One region of the Bacillus sp. CZDM1 genome, then DNA from elsewhere that is predicted to be linked to it. Evidence: riboswitches for the same ligand, from Rfam matches in the RefSeq annotation. Region 1 holds a riboswitch; the other holds the start of a gene.
What was found. A riboswitch is a leader RNA that binds a small molecule or an ion and turns the genes downstream of it on or off. The one in region 1 is predicted to bind cyclic di-AMP.
Positions count from the first base shown of each region.

Region 1 (7,851 bases):
AACTGGCCTATCCTTCTCTGAAAGCTTAATACTGTCTTTCCATTGTTCCGGGACTCGAACCCCCATTATTCTCTGTAATTTGTTCATTACAGATGTCATTCCAAATCCATCAAGAATGACAGCGTCGAAATCATTGGCATTTACATGTTCCTTGATGATTTTTTTTGATTGATTATAGATACCCGTCATCATTAAACTCGTAATATTTGATTCCGTATGAGTATTGGCCATAAAAGGACCCAATACCTCTGAAACCTTTTGTTCAATTGGTCGAAATAATCTTCCGCTTGCCGTCCAATCAGCATATATTATAGGTTTTCTTCCGTACGGCGAGTCAAATTCCTGATGATTGCCGATAACCTGAGACCGAAATTTTTGAAAATATTCCTCAAGATTGTCCGGCAGTGTATACCACTTACTTCCGATCCTTGCAGTAATCATGCTTCAACACCTCTCTGTGAGAATCTGTGTTAATTACTATATGCAAAGCTTTTTCACTTGCCGACAAAAAAAGCCTGATCCATTTGGACCAGACTGTTATCCTTTATAATTAAATAGGATTCTTTGCAGATTCCTTACGATTCACTTCATCAATTTTTTGAACAAACATGTGAAAAACTCGCTGCTTCTCTTCTAGGTCTTTTATATACTCTTTTAATTGGTTATAACTTTCCTCAAACGGTTTATGATACCTCTGTCGTATACTTTCAATAATTTCTTCGTTCACCGTTGATTGAATGACTTGCTTGGTAATCCCGTATTTGTAAGAATATACCTTTAACTCTTGTGCCACTTCTTCATATTCTTTATCAATTTCGATAAGGACTGATGAAATATCATCCTTCCACTCTTCTAGTGATTTCTGTAAATAGGATTTAACCATTGTGTCTTCCATCATTGCACCCGCCTAATAAAGTCTAATGTTACCTTCATTATAACGGTGATTGTTTACAGCCTAATTTCTAGTAGTTTACAATGCTATATCAATAAATAGGATAATGTTCCGATTTACATTAAATAACTAGTTTAATAGATACATACTAAGAAACGGCATCTATCATAATTGGGACATTTTGCGTAATATTGTTTGCATTTCCTAAATCAATATTAATGATTAAAGAATAGTTAAAAGTTTCTTGATTTTTTTTAATATCGTCAGGAACATTGATTAAGAACGAAATTTTTCCAGTCTGGTTTGGACTACACTCAAAAGAACAGAAAACGGAATGACTATTTACTATTTCTTCTACAAATGCCTGGGAATCAATCCCTACTAGATCGATATCATATCTTTTTATTTTATTTTTTAACAGGCCGCCTGTTATCTCAATGGTACCGTTAATAACACTTCCGGCTTCGTATACCTTCTTATCCAAATGGACCATTGTTTTTGGCAAACCTATCTTTAGCTTTGTTAAATAATCTTTTAATGTCATTTTCTTCACCTGTTCCCTAAAATAGGCATAATAAAAGACCAACAGTAAATCAAGCTGCTTAAAGTGTTAATCAAAACAAAAAAGCCCCTGTACTTGGCGGTCCATGACCTCCTTCGCTTTAGCCGACGAAGTTAGCTGACGGGTAGGATGGCGAAAGAAATTCTCATCCCTTCTACAATAGTAGAATTAGCCCCAATAAATTGGTTCCTCCGTACCCATTTTGATGGGTTTTGGCCGAAATATTTAATTTAATATTGATTATGACGATAATTTTATCCTCAACCTGATTACTTGTAAAGAGTGATATTCGCCTAAATTAACTGCCTAATCTCCAATTTTAAATAAAAACAATGATTTCTCTAGTGTTTGCTCATGTTTCATCGATATTTGACAACTTTGTCCCTTTTTTATTTTGTAATTAATTTTGCGAATTCTTTTAAATTGGTTGAATACTTAACATACAGTCGCGGCAGGTAAAAATCCTCGTTTTTGATATCCTTTTTCGAATAAATTTCTGGTGTTGTCGTCAATCCAAATGAATAAAACTTTTTCGTTTCTGAAGCTGTACGTTCATTATAACTTCCATATGGATAGGCTAGGGCAATGACAGGTTTCCCTGTTATCTTTTCTATTTTCTCCTTCGATCCTTTTAATTCATAGTGGAGATTTTCTGACTTTGTCAAATCTGGATGTGTAGCTGTATGCGACTGAACAGAAATAACACCAGAGTCCGACATCATTCTTAATTCTGAAATATTTAACCGATTTACATTACCGACAAAATCCGATATTACAAAAAAAGTTGCTTTTGGCTTAAAAGTTTCATCCTTTAACCTCTGGAGAATCTCAAAAGCGTTACGATTATTTTTATACCCATCATCAAAGGTTAGAAAAATAGGTTTCTTTATTTTACCAAGTTGATTCCACTGTTCGAATGTTACTAACGTATATCCCTGATTTTTCAAATAGATCATTTGCTTTTCGAAATTCTCGGGAGTTACAAATAACTCTTTGGACCCTAGACCGGAATAATTATCAATGGAATGATAAACTAAGATAGGTACCTTTTGCTGTGAAAAAACTTGGTCAGGCAAGCAAATGAGAAGAAGAAGAAGAACTACTAGTTTTAACATGCAGTAAAGCCTCCCTTTTTTTCCAAGCCAGTTTTACCTAGTATTCCTCAGTCCGTATGTTTTATCTCTTAAATAAACATGATAAACTGAAAGAATATACCTAATTTAAGGAGAGGTTTAATGTCTGATTATAAGGTTTTATTTTTAGATATTGATGGAACCATCATTAAGCCGGATGATACCATCGAGGATACTGCGATCAATGCAATTCGTCAGGTTCAAGAAAAAGGAATTGAGGTTTTTTTAGCCACTGGCAGACCTTTACATGAAATCAGGGAACTTGCGAAAGAGTTAAATGTCCATTCCCTCATTGGGTATAACGGTGCATTTGCCATTTATCAAGGTAAAGACCTATTTCAAGAGCCAATGAACAAGGAAAGTGTCAAACAATTTATTGATATTGCGAAAAAAAATCAACATGAACTTGTTTTGTATACGAAAGACCAAAATATATTTTCTGATATAGAAGCAGATGGTGTAAAAGAATTTATAGAAAAGTTTCACTTACATAAAAATGACTCCTATTCACCATCAAACGATTATGAAGTTCTCGGAATGACCTTGATCAATTTAAAAACAAAGGATACTGCATTATATAAACATGAAGATCAAATCCACTTATCACAAGTAAATCTTGAAGGTATGCTTCATTGTTATGACGTGATTAGAGATCAAGTCAATAAAGGCATTGGTGTTCAATATGTCCTGAAGCACCTTGGATTTAAGAAGGAAAATGCTATTGCATTCGGTGATGGAATGAATGACAAAGAAATGCTTCTGAGTGTTGGTGAAGGATTTGCAATGGGAAATGGCCATCCGGACCTCTTTCAATATGCTAAACATAGAACCACTTCCGTAACAGAATCAGGTATCTATAATGGATTAAAAGCATTAGGGATTATCGAGTAAGCGAAAGCTGTGCATATGCACAGCTTTTTTTGCATGAATTTGTTGGTATTTCGTGTTATCCGTCTTGTTTTGATAGCTTTTGTCACCCTGCAGGAAAATGGGGTGCACCTTATAGAAATTACTATCCATAGATGTTTTACCGTAAATTGGATAGAAGGGATTTGAATATTATGAGAACTTTCACGTTAAAGGAAGTTTCCAAAAAAATAAATGTTAAGCCAGCTACATTAAAAAAATGGGAAAAGGAACTTGAGGAATATCTTGATATACCCAGGACCAGACAAGGCGCTAGAATATATTCGGAGGTAGAATTAGATTTACTCTTGGATATTAAACAAATGTACGAAAACAAATTAAGCACAGAGATGATCCTACAAAACTTACAAACGAAGGATGAACCAGTAGAAAACGAGATTTCTGAACCCCCTTCCTCCTCTTTGCCAATTGTTTCAGAAACCATGCCCGAAATAACGAATGAGGAAAATGCTATTAAGAATGCCGATCAATTTTTCGATGCCATGGATACTTATAAGCAAACCTTCTTAAGTGAGGTAAAAGATGAAATTCGAAGTGTTCTCCGTAAAGAGGTAGTAGAAGAAGTAAAAAAGGAAATCTCTAAAGGTACATTCTATACAGTGAAGTCCATTTCTGATTCCATCTATAAATCGTCAGCTTCGACAAAAGCAGAAATTGAGGGACTTTCGGAACACATTGAAAAATCAGCAGAACAGACGACAGAAAGACTTCATTATTTATCAAAAAGTATTGTCAATGCCTCACACGAAACTTCTGAAGAGATTTATACGTTATCAAAGCAATTGTCTGAATCTACGGAGGAACTTGCTCACTACGTAGATATTACAAATACAGAAATCATGAGTTTATCGGAAGTTATCGAAAAGGACCGTGAAGATCGCGGGAAAGAACGTGACCAATTCCGAAATGAAATCACGCAAAGAGAAGCTGCTTTTCAGGATTTATTAACAAGTTTTCGTGATGTAGCCGCTGCACGGGAAAAGAAATGGTGGAAGTTCTGGGAGTAAAATCGTCACGACACTTGCTGCTATGGTCAAATTTTTCAAGTGGAGGGGATCATTATGAACACTAGTGAAGTAGCAAAATTATTAGGGGTATCAGCAAGTACCATTCAACGATGGGTAAAACAGCTTGAACTGCCAATGGAGCGTAATGAACGGGGACATTATCATTTTAATAACGAGGATATTGATCTTCTAAGAAACATTCAAACACAAATTCAAAATGGGACCTTACTTCAAGAAATTGCACCTGTTCAGGAAAAGAAAACTAGGAAAGGAACTGTTAAAGCAGCTCCTGAGCCAAACGCAGAACTGGAAAGATTGTATACCATTGTTAACGAATTAGAAGCAAAGGTAAACTCAAAAGCAGATTCTGTCGCCTCCTATCAGCTCCTGCAGCACCGCAGGGAAATAGAAGAATTACAGAGTCAAGTCATAGACTTAACAAAAAAAGTGGAATCCCTACAATCACAGCTTTTTGAGATTATGAAAACCACCCTCCCTGAAAAACCTCTAGTATTAGAACATGGAAAGCTAAATAGAAAAAAGAAGAATTTGGTTAGTTCGTTATTTGGGTTTTTAGGGTAACTAGAAAAACATAAGCGCCTTGCATAGGGGCTTATGCTAGACAAAAAAAGAGCGGAATGTGTTCAGAACACATTCCGCTCTTATATTTTTAATTCAACAAGGGGCTGTGTATATTTTTTAATCATATAACTGCCAAGTACAATACAAACCATAAAGGAAAAGACAATTAAAAATAAATAATTTTCTGAAATGGCATCCGGTAAAATAGATTGAATGGACTTAATGATAAACCCATGGAACAAGTAAACATATAGTGTTCTTTCACCTATTTTCGTTATTCGGTACTGATTCGATGGGATTAATGGCAAGAAGCCAAAAACTACAATTAAAGTTAAAACATATTGCCAAGCACGCAGCAGTCCGTCCGTAAGCTGCATTCCTCCCATGTTTTCATAAGAGGTGTCCCCTAACAGCCATGGAACAGCATTTTCAGGAAAACTTGATCCAAAATATAAAAACGTAAAAATGATAATGATAACTCCCGCTGGAACAGCATACTTTGCCCCAATGATTCGTTTTAAATGGTCCCCGTTTAATAAGAAACCTAACAGAAAGTATGGAAAGAAAACAAACGTCCGAGATATACTCATAAAACTTCCTGCATCCTCAAAATAACCAATTGCAATTCCTAATAAAACCGAGATGAGCAAACCCACCCATTTTAATTTCGCAAATACATACAGCAGTAAATTCCAGAAAAATAAACTTAGTAAAAACCACAATGACCAATGAGGCTGGAACAGATTAAATTCAAGCGTTTTTTCCTTCCCGACTAAAAAATAAACCACAGAATAGATAATCTGAAAAATAAAATAGGGAATCAAGATCTTTTGAACAGATTTAAGCAAGTACCCTTTATTTTTAAAACCTTTGGCAAAATATCCGGAAATCAAAATAAATGCTGGCATATGAAATAGAAAAATCACGGTATATAAAGTAAATAAAACCTTATCTTGATCCTTATAAGGGCTAATCATATGTCCGAAAACAACAAGAAAAATTAAAATAAATTTTGCATTATCAAAATACTTACTTCTACTTGTAGTCGAAGCCATCCTATCCCTCCAAAACAAAAAGGTATTGTAATAAAATTCTCAGATTGTATTTACACTATTTTACCTCAGTAATATTACAGAAGGATTGAATATAAATTACTTTCTATGTCAGTGAATTTACAATTTCAAAATAATAATCGAAATGTCCTATGCTTAATTAACTATTTATTGGTAATAAATTCTACAACCAACTTTTAGGACCTGATGATAAAAATCACATACACAAAAAAAGATTCATGATAGTATACAGGGTAAGTTTTATATTCTTAAACAATGAAACGGGGTTATAAATTGAACTTTCCACAATTAAAAATTGCACATATCATGCCAAAGGTTCCGGTTTTTCAAGGAGGAATGGGTGTTGGTATTTCATTAAGTAAACTGGCTTCTGCGGTTGCAAATGCTGGAGGAGTTGGAATTATCTCAGGTACTGGTATTACTACGGATGAAATGCGTGATCATATTAGAAAAGCAAAAAGTCTTGTAAAAGACGCAGGTTATATTGGCGTAAATGTCCTGTTTGCAATGAATGATTTTGCAGAAAAAATGAAAGCCGCTCTAGAAGAAAAAGTTGATTTTATTATTTCAGGGGCAGGAATTTCAAGAGATATGTATGCTTGGGGCAGACAGGCTGGCATACCCGTTATTTCGATTGTTTCTTCAGCCAAATTAGCAAGAATTTCAGAAAGACTCGGTGCTGCAGCGGTAGTGGTTGAAGGCTTTGAGGCTGGCGGACATCTTGGAACTGACAGACCGATGTTTGACATACTTCCAGAAGTAGTCGAAGCTGTATCGATTCCTGTTCTTGCTGCTGGTGGTATCATGACTGGTGAAGATATCGCCAAAGCACTTTCAATGGGGGCTTCTGGGGTTCAGATGGGCACACGATTTGTAGCAAGTGAAGAATGTGACGCTCCGCTTGCATTTAAACAGAAATATGTTGATGCTCGTAAAGAGGATACTTTGTTAGTCAAAACAACTGTCGGCTTACACGGGAGAGTAATTTCTAATAACTTTTCTAAATTAATCAGTGGCCCAGACAAATTAAAAATTGCCAAATGCCATGATTGTTTAAAAAATTGCTCTTATCGTTTCTGTACACTCGATTCCTTACTCGTATCTGTTGGCGGAGATGTGGAAAATGGACTTGTCTTTGCTGGTGCACGGGTAGATGAAATCAAGGAAATCCTCCCTGTCCAGCAAATCATGGATAATCTAACCACAGAATATCAAAACGCTATTCAACAATAAATTAGCTAAATAAAAAGAGACAACCACATTTTTGAGGTTGTCTCTTCTCATTAAGGTAAATTTTTTATTTTATTCATGATGGATGTTCTTGGTTTAGCTTCTGGAATAATTTCAGGATAACCAATTCCCAATACACCAACTAGGTCATAATTTTCAGGAACTTCTAATATTTCCTGGTTTTTTGCAGTAATTCCGATAGATGACCAGAAAGTACCTACACCTTCGGACCATGCCGCTAAATTAAAGTTTTGAACAAAGCAAGCTGTTGCCAAGGCGTTTTCCTCTTTCTCAACCGCCGAGGCACCATGTTTAGATACTACTGCAATAAGTATAGGCGCATTTCCAAAATCCGTCTTATGTTTAAGTTTTGCCCTCGTATCAGGACCGATAAAATATACCTCCCAGGGTTCTGTCATTCTGTGATTAGGAGCCATTTTCGCTG
Region 1 is NZ_JBUESO010000001.1:48,385-56,235, forward strand. Features, by position in the region: gene ACY3XC_RS00260 (aminotransferase class V-fold PLP-dependent enzyme) at 1-441, opposite strand, end outside; gene ACY3XC_RS00265 (hypothetical protein) at 551-895, opposite strand; gene ACY3XC_RS00270 (sporulation protein) at 1,041-1,436, opposite strand; cyclic di-AMP (ydaO/yuaA leader) riboswitch at 1,542-1,682, opposite strand; gene ACY3XC_RS00275 (polysaccharide deacetylase family protein) at 1,844-2,569, opposite strand; gene ACY3XC_RS00280 (Cof-type HAD-IIB family hydrolase) at 2,690-3,478, shown strand; gene ACY3XC_RS00285 (MerR family transcriptional regulator) at 3,649-4,521, shown strand; gene ACY3XC_RS00290 (MerR family transcriptional regulator) at 4,576-5,103, shown strand; gene ACY3XC_RS00295 (acyltransferase family protein) at 5,184-6,158, opposite strand; gene ACY3XC_RS00300 (NAD(P)H-dependent flavin oxidoreductase) at 6,432-7,409, shown strand; gene ACY3XC_RS00305 (nitroreductase family protein) at 7,460-7,851, opposite strand, start outside.

Region 2 (7,851 bases), on a different contig from region 1:
TTTGGTTAGCTCTTTTGTTATTGTTAAAAACCTGCTAGCTTTTTCGCATAGAGCATATTGGTTTTTAAGATTTCATAGTATAGGTTCGGATAACCTGCGACTAGTGCTATTTCGTGTGAGGGATTGAAGTAATCGATTTCTGAAATCCAGATATCGCCTAATTCTCCAATTATTATATCTACAGCTGCATTCGCAAAATGCACCCCCATGCTCTCAATTTCTTTGACTGTGTCAATAGCAATATGGGTTAATTCCTGATAGGTCAGGGATGCATACAAATCACTTTGCTGCAAGAAATCTGATACCATCTCTTTTTGAAATTTAACCAAAGGCATTAGTTTACCTTCATTCTCTCCAGATTGATCTCCTCGGGTAAACAAGCCCATAGCCTTCCACTGACCTGTTTGATCTTTAACAGTAATGATTCGAATTGACATCGTTCGATAACCTGTTACATCAATCGATTCCTGAATCAAATATTCTCCATCTTTAAAATATTGTTTAAAAATGGAATAGGCTTGATCCCGACTATTAAATTTGAAACTCTTAGTTTCCAAGGTTCTCAGATTAGATATAACGAGTGAGTTCGAGTTTTTTAAGTATACTCTTATGACTGAACGATTTGCGTTATTAAGTGGTTTAACTGTTAAATTAGGGAATTTCTTTAAAAAGTAGTACAGATCTTGAGGAGAACCATAAAGAATCGTATCGGGCAGGTAACATTTTACACCAATTGAATTTGCTAATTTCTTGTGAATACTCAATCTAGATAGAAAGAAATCATTAAAAATGACATCGCCAATGACTGATTTGAAATGCTGTATCCACGCAGAGCTTACAGAAGATGTCATCACAAAAATAGCTGAAGGATATGGGTAGGTACCTTCTTCCCATTGTTTTGTTCGTGGATTATAAAGATATCCTTTGGCTGTATGATTGATTTTATCAACATGGTCAAGAGAAAAGACAAGTATTGCACCTTTAATCTCATGATAAAGGAAAACATAATCTCGTAGTTGTTCAAGGTATTTCTTGATGGAGCTTTGATAATAACCAGCAAGTAAACCTATAAAGGGTCCTATTTGTATTTCGTTTCCATGCTGCTTAATTTCAAGACTGCAATGCTGAGGTATGTTCAGCATGTCCAAAATATCTTCAGATAGGCTTGCCCCATTCAAGGGTAGCTCATCAGAAATTTCTACAATAGATTGATAGGTTTTTGCTCCAAATCTGATCTTTCTAGCTGTAATTTGAGTAATTCCCATTGATTCTGCTAATTTGGGATGAAGAGTCAATATCCCACTGTTAGTGGTGTTTCTCGATAGCAGAATAACATTATCCATTTATATTCCTCCCAACCATAAATCCTGGATACGTTATTATATGTACTAATCATCGAGTTTGTCTTTAAAATGTGAGCGATTCTAACAATTTGGACAAGTGTACCATTGTTATACGGAAATATGGAATGGTGGATTAATTATCTTTTTCATCATTCTTTGTATTATTATTTTGTTCATCCGGAGGACCGTATATTTCATTGATTTCTTTTGCAAGTTCATCTAAAAATTCATCAGTCAATAACGGCTTTTTCTCTTTAGACATAAATTTCTCCAATCATATTTTTCTTTTAAAAATTTTAATTTACATTTGATAAACACAGGAGTATGATAATCACAGTTTCATATTTCTAAATCGCTGAGACCAATTGGTGCGGGGGAACCATTCATATGGATAGTATATCCAAGGGGTGAATCCTTTAATAGGTAGGGCTACTCAATGGCCCGAATCCGACAGCTAACCTCGTAAGCGTTAATGAGAAGGAAGGTGGAGCTTGTTGACAGAGCATATATGTCTACAGGTCTATTTACTTTGACTTGTGGGCATTTTTTTGTGCATTTTTGACAATTTAATAAGGTAATAGAAAGTTATTCACAATTTATGGTTTCTCGGGAGTGGAAAAAGTGGTTTCTTCAGTCAAAAGATTTTTAATTGGCAGACCTTTAAAGTCAACAGAATTAGGGGAACAAAAGCTCAATAAAACAAAAGCGTTGGCAATTCTTTCCTCTGACGCTTTATCATCGGTTGCGTATGGACCGGAACAAATCCTGATTGTGTTGGTGACTATTAGTGCGGCTGCCTTTTGGTATTCCATTCCAATCGCAATCGGGGTTTTAATCTTATTATTGGCGTTAATTTTATCCTATCGACAAATTATTTTTGCCTACCCTCATGGCGGAGGAGCCTATGTAGTATCAAAGGAAAATTTGGGTGTGAATTATGGGCTGATATCGGGAGGTTCTCTACTTGTTGACTATATTTTAACGGTAGCAGTTAGTGTTTCAGCTGGAACGGATGCCATAACATCAGCCTTTCCAGCACTACACGACCATAATGTGGGTATAGCGATTGTCTTTGTGTTATTTATTACAACATTAAACTTAAGAGGTGTAACAGAGTCTGCTTCTATTTTAGCATATCCTGTATATTTATTCGTCCTCGCTTTATTCATTTTGATTGGTGTAGGTATGTACAATATCGTAACAGGTCAGGTTCCAGCGGAATTGCATACACCTGTTGGTACACCTATTGCTGGGATTTCTTTATTTCTGCTTTTAAGGGCTTTCGCTTCAGGAAGTTCAGCACTTACAGGAGTTGAGGCGATTTCGAATGCAATTCCGAACTTTAAAGATCCAGCCCCAAATAACGCTGCAAAAACATTAGCAGCAATGGGCGGATTACTTGCTGTATTATTTTCTGGAATTGTATTTTTAGCTTATTATTATGGAATTAGGCCAAATGAAACGGTTACAGTAGTCTCACAAATTGCAGAGCAAACATTTGGGCGGAATTTTATGTATTTCTTTATTCAAGGGACTACGGCTTTGATTTTAATACTTGCCGCCAACACAGGGTATACAGCTTTTCCTTTGCTGGCAGTAAATTTAGCAAACGATAAGTTTATCCCAAGAATGTTCAAAATAAGAGGAGACCGGTTAGGATATTCAAATGGAATTTTAGTCCTAGGTTTAGCTTCCATCCTCCTAATTATATTTTTTAAAGGTCAAACTGAGCACTTAATACCACTATATGCGGTTGGAGTATTCATTCCTTTTACGTTGTCACAGACGGGAATGATGTTAAAATGGCTTCGTGAAAAGCCTCAAGGCTGGAAGGCTAAGCTATTTATTAATACCTTAGGTGCAGTGATTTGCTTTATTGTTACCATTATGTTCTTTTTAACTAAGTTCGCCCAGGTTTGGCCGGTATTGGTATTTTTGCCTGTCATTGTTATCGTTTTTTACCGAATTAGAAAGCATTATGAGGCCATGGGTGAACAACTAAGAATAAATGCCGACGAACCTGCAATTCCAATCGAAGGGAACGTAATTATTGTTCCTGTAGCAGGAATTACACAAGTGGTAGAAAATTCACTTAATTACGCAAAATCTCTAGGAGCGGATCAAGTGCTCGCCGTCTATGTTTCCTTTGAACGAGATGATGAAAAGAAATTCGAAGAAAAATGGAATAAGTGGCAGCCTGATATTAGGCTCGTAACCCTGCACTCGCATTACAGGAGTATCATACAGCCATTGACTAAATTTGTTGATACGGTACAGCATAAAGCTAGTGAAGCGAACTACAGGGTCACGGTCATCATTCCACAATTCATACCTAAAAAAGGCTGGCATAATATCCTGCATAATCAATCAAGCTTACTTATTAAAGCATACCTGCTATATAAAAGAAACGTTATCATCACAACCGTTCCATATCATTTAAAAAAATGATAAAAGAGCAGCTCCGATACGGGAGCTGCTCAATTTAGTTTTTCAGCATGACTAAAGATACATCCCGGCACCTCAAAGGTCTGCCCGTTAGCTGTTAATGAAATAGAACAAATGGCATTACCAATAATAGTTTCATGGAGAAAATGTATGTTGGATAGAATTGCATTGTCATTAAAGAGGACTCCAGAGGCCTCTCCTTCAGCTGACATTATCATACCAATACCGCCACCGGAAACAGGTTCACATGTGGGTAACCCAGATACCACGGATTTAAAAACAAAGCTATTGTTTTGATCTTGATGGTCACCATAAAGAATGGAAATATAACTGTTTTTAACTGAACAATTAACATCACAAATTTGTGCAGATACCGTAATCATGCCGCTGGAGGGAAAACGATTAATTAAGGTTTCAACTGGTACGGCAGTAGCGGATAAGGTTGCACGACAATCACAACTTTCCATAAAACACCTCACATTAATATTTAATAATTATATATATGAAAAAGCTTGTCTTTTGGATTGGACAAGGGGTGATAAAAAGGAGTTTTAGCTGTGAGAATTGAATGTTTAAGGGGAAGTCAATTATTTATAATATGAGATGATAAGAAGAAAAAGGAAAAGAATGAAAGTTCCTTAATATGGGTAAATATGAGTTAGAGGTGAAGAGTAAATGAGTAAAACAAGAGTGAAATTTGACTTACATACACATCATGACCGGTGCGGTCATGCAAGGGGAGGTATTCGTGATTATATTGAAGCCGGTATTGAAATGGGCTTAAATGTCATCGGGATATCCGATCATACACCTTATTTCTCGAGTGAAGAAGATCATCCTTTTCCACATATATCGATGGCAGCCAGTCAGTTTCCGGAATATGTTGAAGAAGTCTTAAAGTTAAAACAAGAGTATTCTGGTAAAATTGATGTCCTTTTAGGAATCGAGGCAGATTTCTTTCCTGAGCAGGTAGAAAACTATCGACCTTATTTTGACAGATATCCTTTTGATTATATAATTGGATCTGTTCATCAAGTGGATGGAGTAAGCATTTTTAATAAGAACCGCTGGGAGGGCCTGAGCTCCAAAGAACAAATACGAACGAAAGAAACCTATTATTCTTTAATTGAGCAATCTGCTCGCAGCGGTATGTTTCAGATACTGGGCCATATTGACGCAATGAAGGGCTATTATCCTGACTTTTCAAACATTCAAACTGCAGCAGTTGAGCACACCTTAAAGGTCATTGCAGAATGTGATATCGCTATCGAAATCAACACCTCAGGAAAAACAAAATACGTTGGAGGCTGGTATCCAGCCCATGACATTTTAGAGATGGCACTCCATCACGGAGTAAAAGTCACCTTCGGCTCCGACGCCCACGACCCACACCGAGTCGGTGACGAATTCGAACAAGTTCGTGCTCGACTCAATGAAATAGGCTTCAAAGAATGGGTTTACTTTAAAGCAAAAAAGAGATATGCAGTCAATATATGAATAAGTGAATAAATGGTGACAGGCACCAATGTAATGGACGAAGATTCCATTTCATTGGTGCCTGTTTAAGTTTTCGGTTTTTGGATATTGTTGGGACTAGTATATCAAGTTGGTCATACGGAAAATGCCAATTGCTAGAAAAGTTTACTAGCTTTTTAATAACACTGTTTTTGTGAATTTTCGAGTACGAGAATACATGAGTAGAAATACAAATGCACTGCCTATTCTCATAATGGAATTTAACTCCATTGATTTTTGTATGCCTAACCCTTCTAACAGCATAATACCAATCTGAGGGGCTATAAAGGCGACAAATGATAAGAGTACATTATAGGTTGTGATACAATACGTTCTCGTTTCGGCAGGGGATTGTTCCAACAAAAGGTTGAACAATAAGAGCACAACCCCGGAAATAAAAAATCCGGATAGTGCTTGAACACCTGTTAAATAGAATAGGTTAGTAGACAGAATCGTTAAGAAGGGAACAAGTCCCATCCCTAGCGCAGCCCATACCAGCATGAGGGTATTAGATTTTTCCTCTGCCCATTTCTTCCACAATGGGAACGAAAATATTTGAACCAATTGACAAGCTACTGAAAAGATGCTAATCCAAAGGATGGTCGCTTCTGCGATTCTGACATGGTAAATATTGAATATTCCCCATGACATCTGCCAGGTGAAATTAAAGCAGAGTGCCGCAATCAGGAACCATTTATAACCATGATCTTTAAAAATAGACCAGTCCATCGATGATTTTTTTGTATTGGGGACGGGCCGGACTGTTTCTTTATGTTTCATTAAGAAAAATACTTCGAGTAAGCCAAAAAGTAAGGCTGCAAAAAATAGCCATTGATAGGCAGTTGCGTTACTTGTTTGGTTTTTCATGATAATCCCGATAATAAGTGTGGAAATCATTCCAGCAATGGTTAAAAGCCGGTTACGATCACTAAAAAAAGCACCTCTTCGTTCTTCCTTTATCATACCGCTAATTAATGTTTGCCAGCCAACGTTAGATATTGTTGCAGGTACATTCATGAAAGCGATAATGATCAAGAATGCCCACGCTTGGTAAGTGGAGGAGAAATAAACAACTCCTATTAGGAGTAAAAAAAATAGTCGAGCCCATAAAACTGCCATCGCAACTGTTTTTTTCTGCGTCTCCAAACGATTTAAGAGAATAGCTGCAGGAATTGTCATCAGAAGTGCAATGAAAGGAGGAAGTGAACTAATCAATCCAACTTGATAATTGGATGCTCCAAGAATCGAGATAGCAAAGATGGGATAAAAGTTCCCGGCAAGGTTAATGGCAATGGTAGAAACCATGCCATGATAAATACTAATCTTTTCATTAAATGTGCGCACGAATCTTCACCAGTTTTCTCTATTAATCAATTACGATAATATTATACTACGGCATCCGAAATTTCTATATAATTCTTTTGAAAAAATACCGACAATATTAACCTCGTGATTCATAATATTTTTCATGTAAATATAGCCAAAATAAAGTATAATGAATATTTGGCTTGTATATGTCAGTTTTTCTAGGAGTAATATATATGAATCAGACTTTTACGTTAAAGGAAAAGACAAAACAAATTTTTGTCATGTTAATTCCCATTTTAATCACACAGCTTGGAATGTTTTCGATGGTCTTCTTTAACACCATTATGTCGGGTAAATACAATTCTTCCGATCTAGCTGCTGTTGCGATTGGATCGTCAATCTGGAGCCCGATATTTATGGGTATTAGTGGAATACTGCTTGCGGTTTCGCCGATTGCAGCTCAGCGCTTTGGGGAAAAGAAAAGCAGGGAAGTTGCTTCAGTTGTAAGGCATGGTCTTTATCTGTCCTTTATGATAGCTATTGTGGTGATTGTACTAGGAATTTTCTTTTTAAATCCAATATTAGCTAAAATGAATCTACCGAGAGAAGTACAGAAAACAGCTTTTGACTATCTAGTAGGACTAAGCTTTGGAATTCTTCCTCTATTTATATTTAACGTGCTTAGGTCCTTTATCTATTCATTAGGAAAAACACGGGTAGTCATGTACATCCTGCTCCTGTCTTTACCGATTAATTTCTTTTTGAACTATGTGTTAATCTTTGGACATTGGGGATTCCCGGAACTAGGCGGGGCAGGTGCTGGTTACGCTACCTCCATCACTTATTGGGTAATAACAGGAATGACTTTGTTTATAGTAAAAAAGCAGGAACCTTTTTCAGGCTTTTATGTTTTCCAGAATCTGAAAAAGTTCTCATTGACTGAGTGTAAGGAAATATTGAAAATTGGTGTCCCAATGGGATTATCAACGTTCTTTGAAACAAGTATGTTTGCTGTCGTGACCATTCTATTAAGTAAATTTAACGTGACGACAATCGCGGCCTATCAATCCGCATTGAATATTGTTTCTTTTCTCTATATGATTCCGATTAGCATTTCGATGGCACAAACGGTCCTTGTGGGGTATGAAGTAGGAGCCCGAAGGTATAAGGACGCGAAAACCTATAGCTGGCTTGGAATCTATTTGGCTATATTAATTGCTCTTATTACCGGTGTATTAGT
Region 2 is NZ_JBUESO010000004.1:226,560-234,410, reverse strand. Features, by position in the region: gene ACY3XC_RS11360 (YheC/YheD family protein) at 24-1,343, opposite strand; gene ACY3XC_RS11355 (hypothetical protein) at 1,477-1,605, opposite strand; cyclic di-AMP (ydaO/yuaA leader) riboswitch at 1,687-1,827, shown strand; gene ACY3XC_RS11350 (APC family permease) at 1,965-3,791, shown strand; gene ACY3XC_RS11345 (hypothetical protein) at 3,821-4,255, opposite strand; gene ACY3XC_RS11340 (histidinol-phosphatase) at 4,479-5,285, shown strand; gene ACY3XC_RS11335 (MFS transporter) at 5,433-6,647, opposite strand; gene ACY3XC_RS11330 (MATE family efflux transporter) at 6,845-7,851, shown strand, end outside.
Region 2: another riboswitch for cyclic di-AMP. It lies ahead of ACY3XC_RS11350 (APC family permease); the one in region 1 lies ahead of ACY3XC_RS00270 (sporulation protein).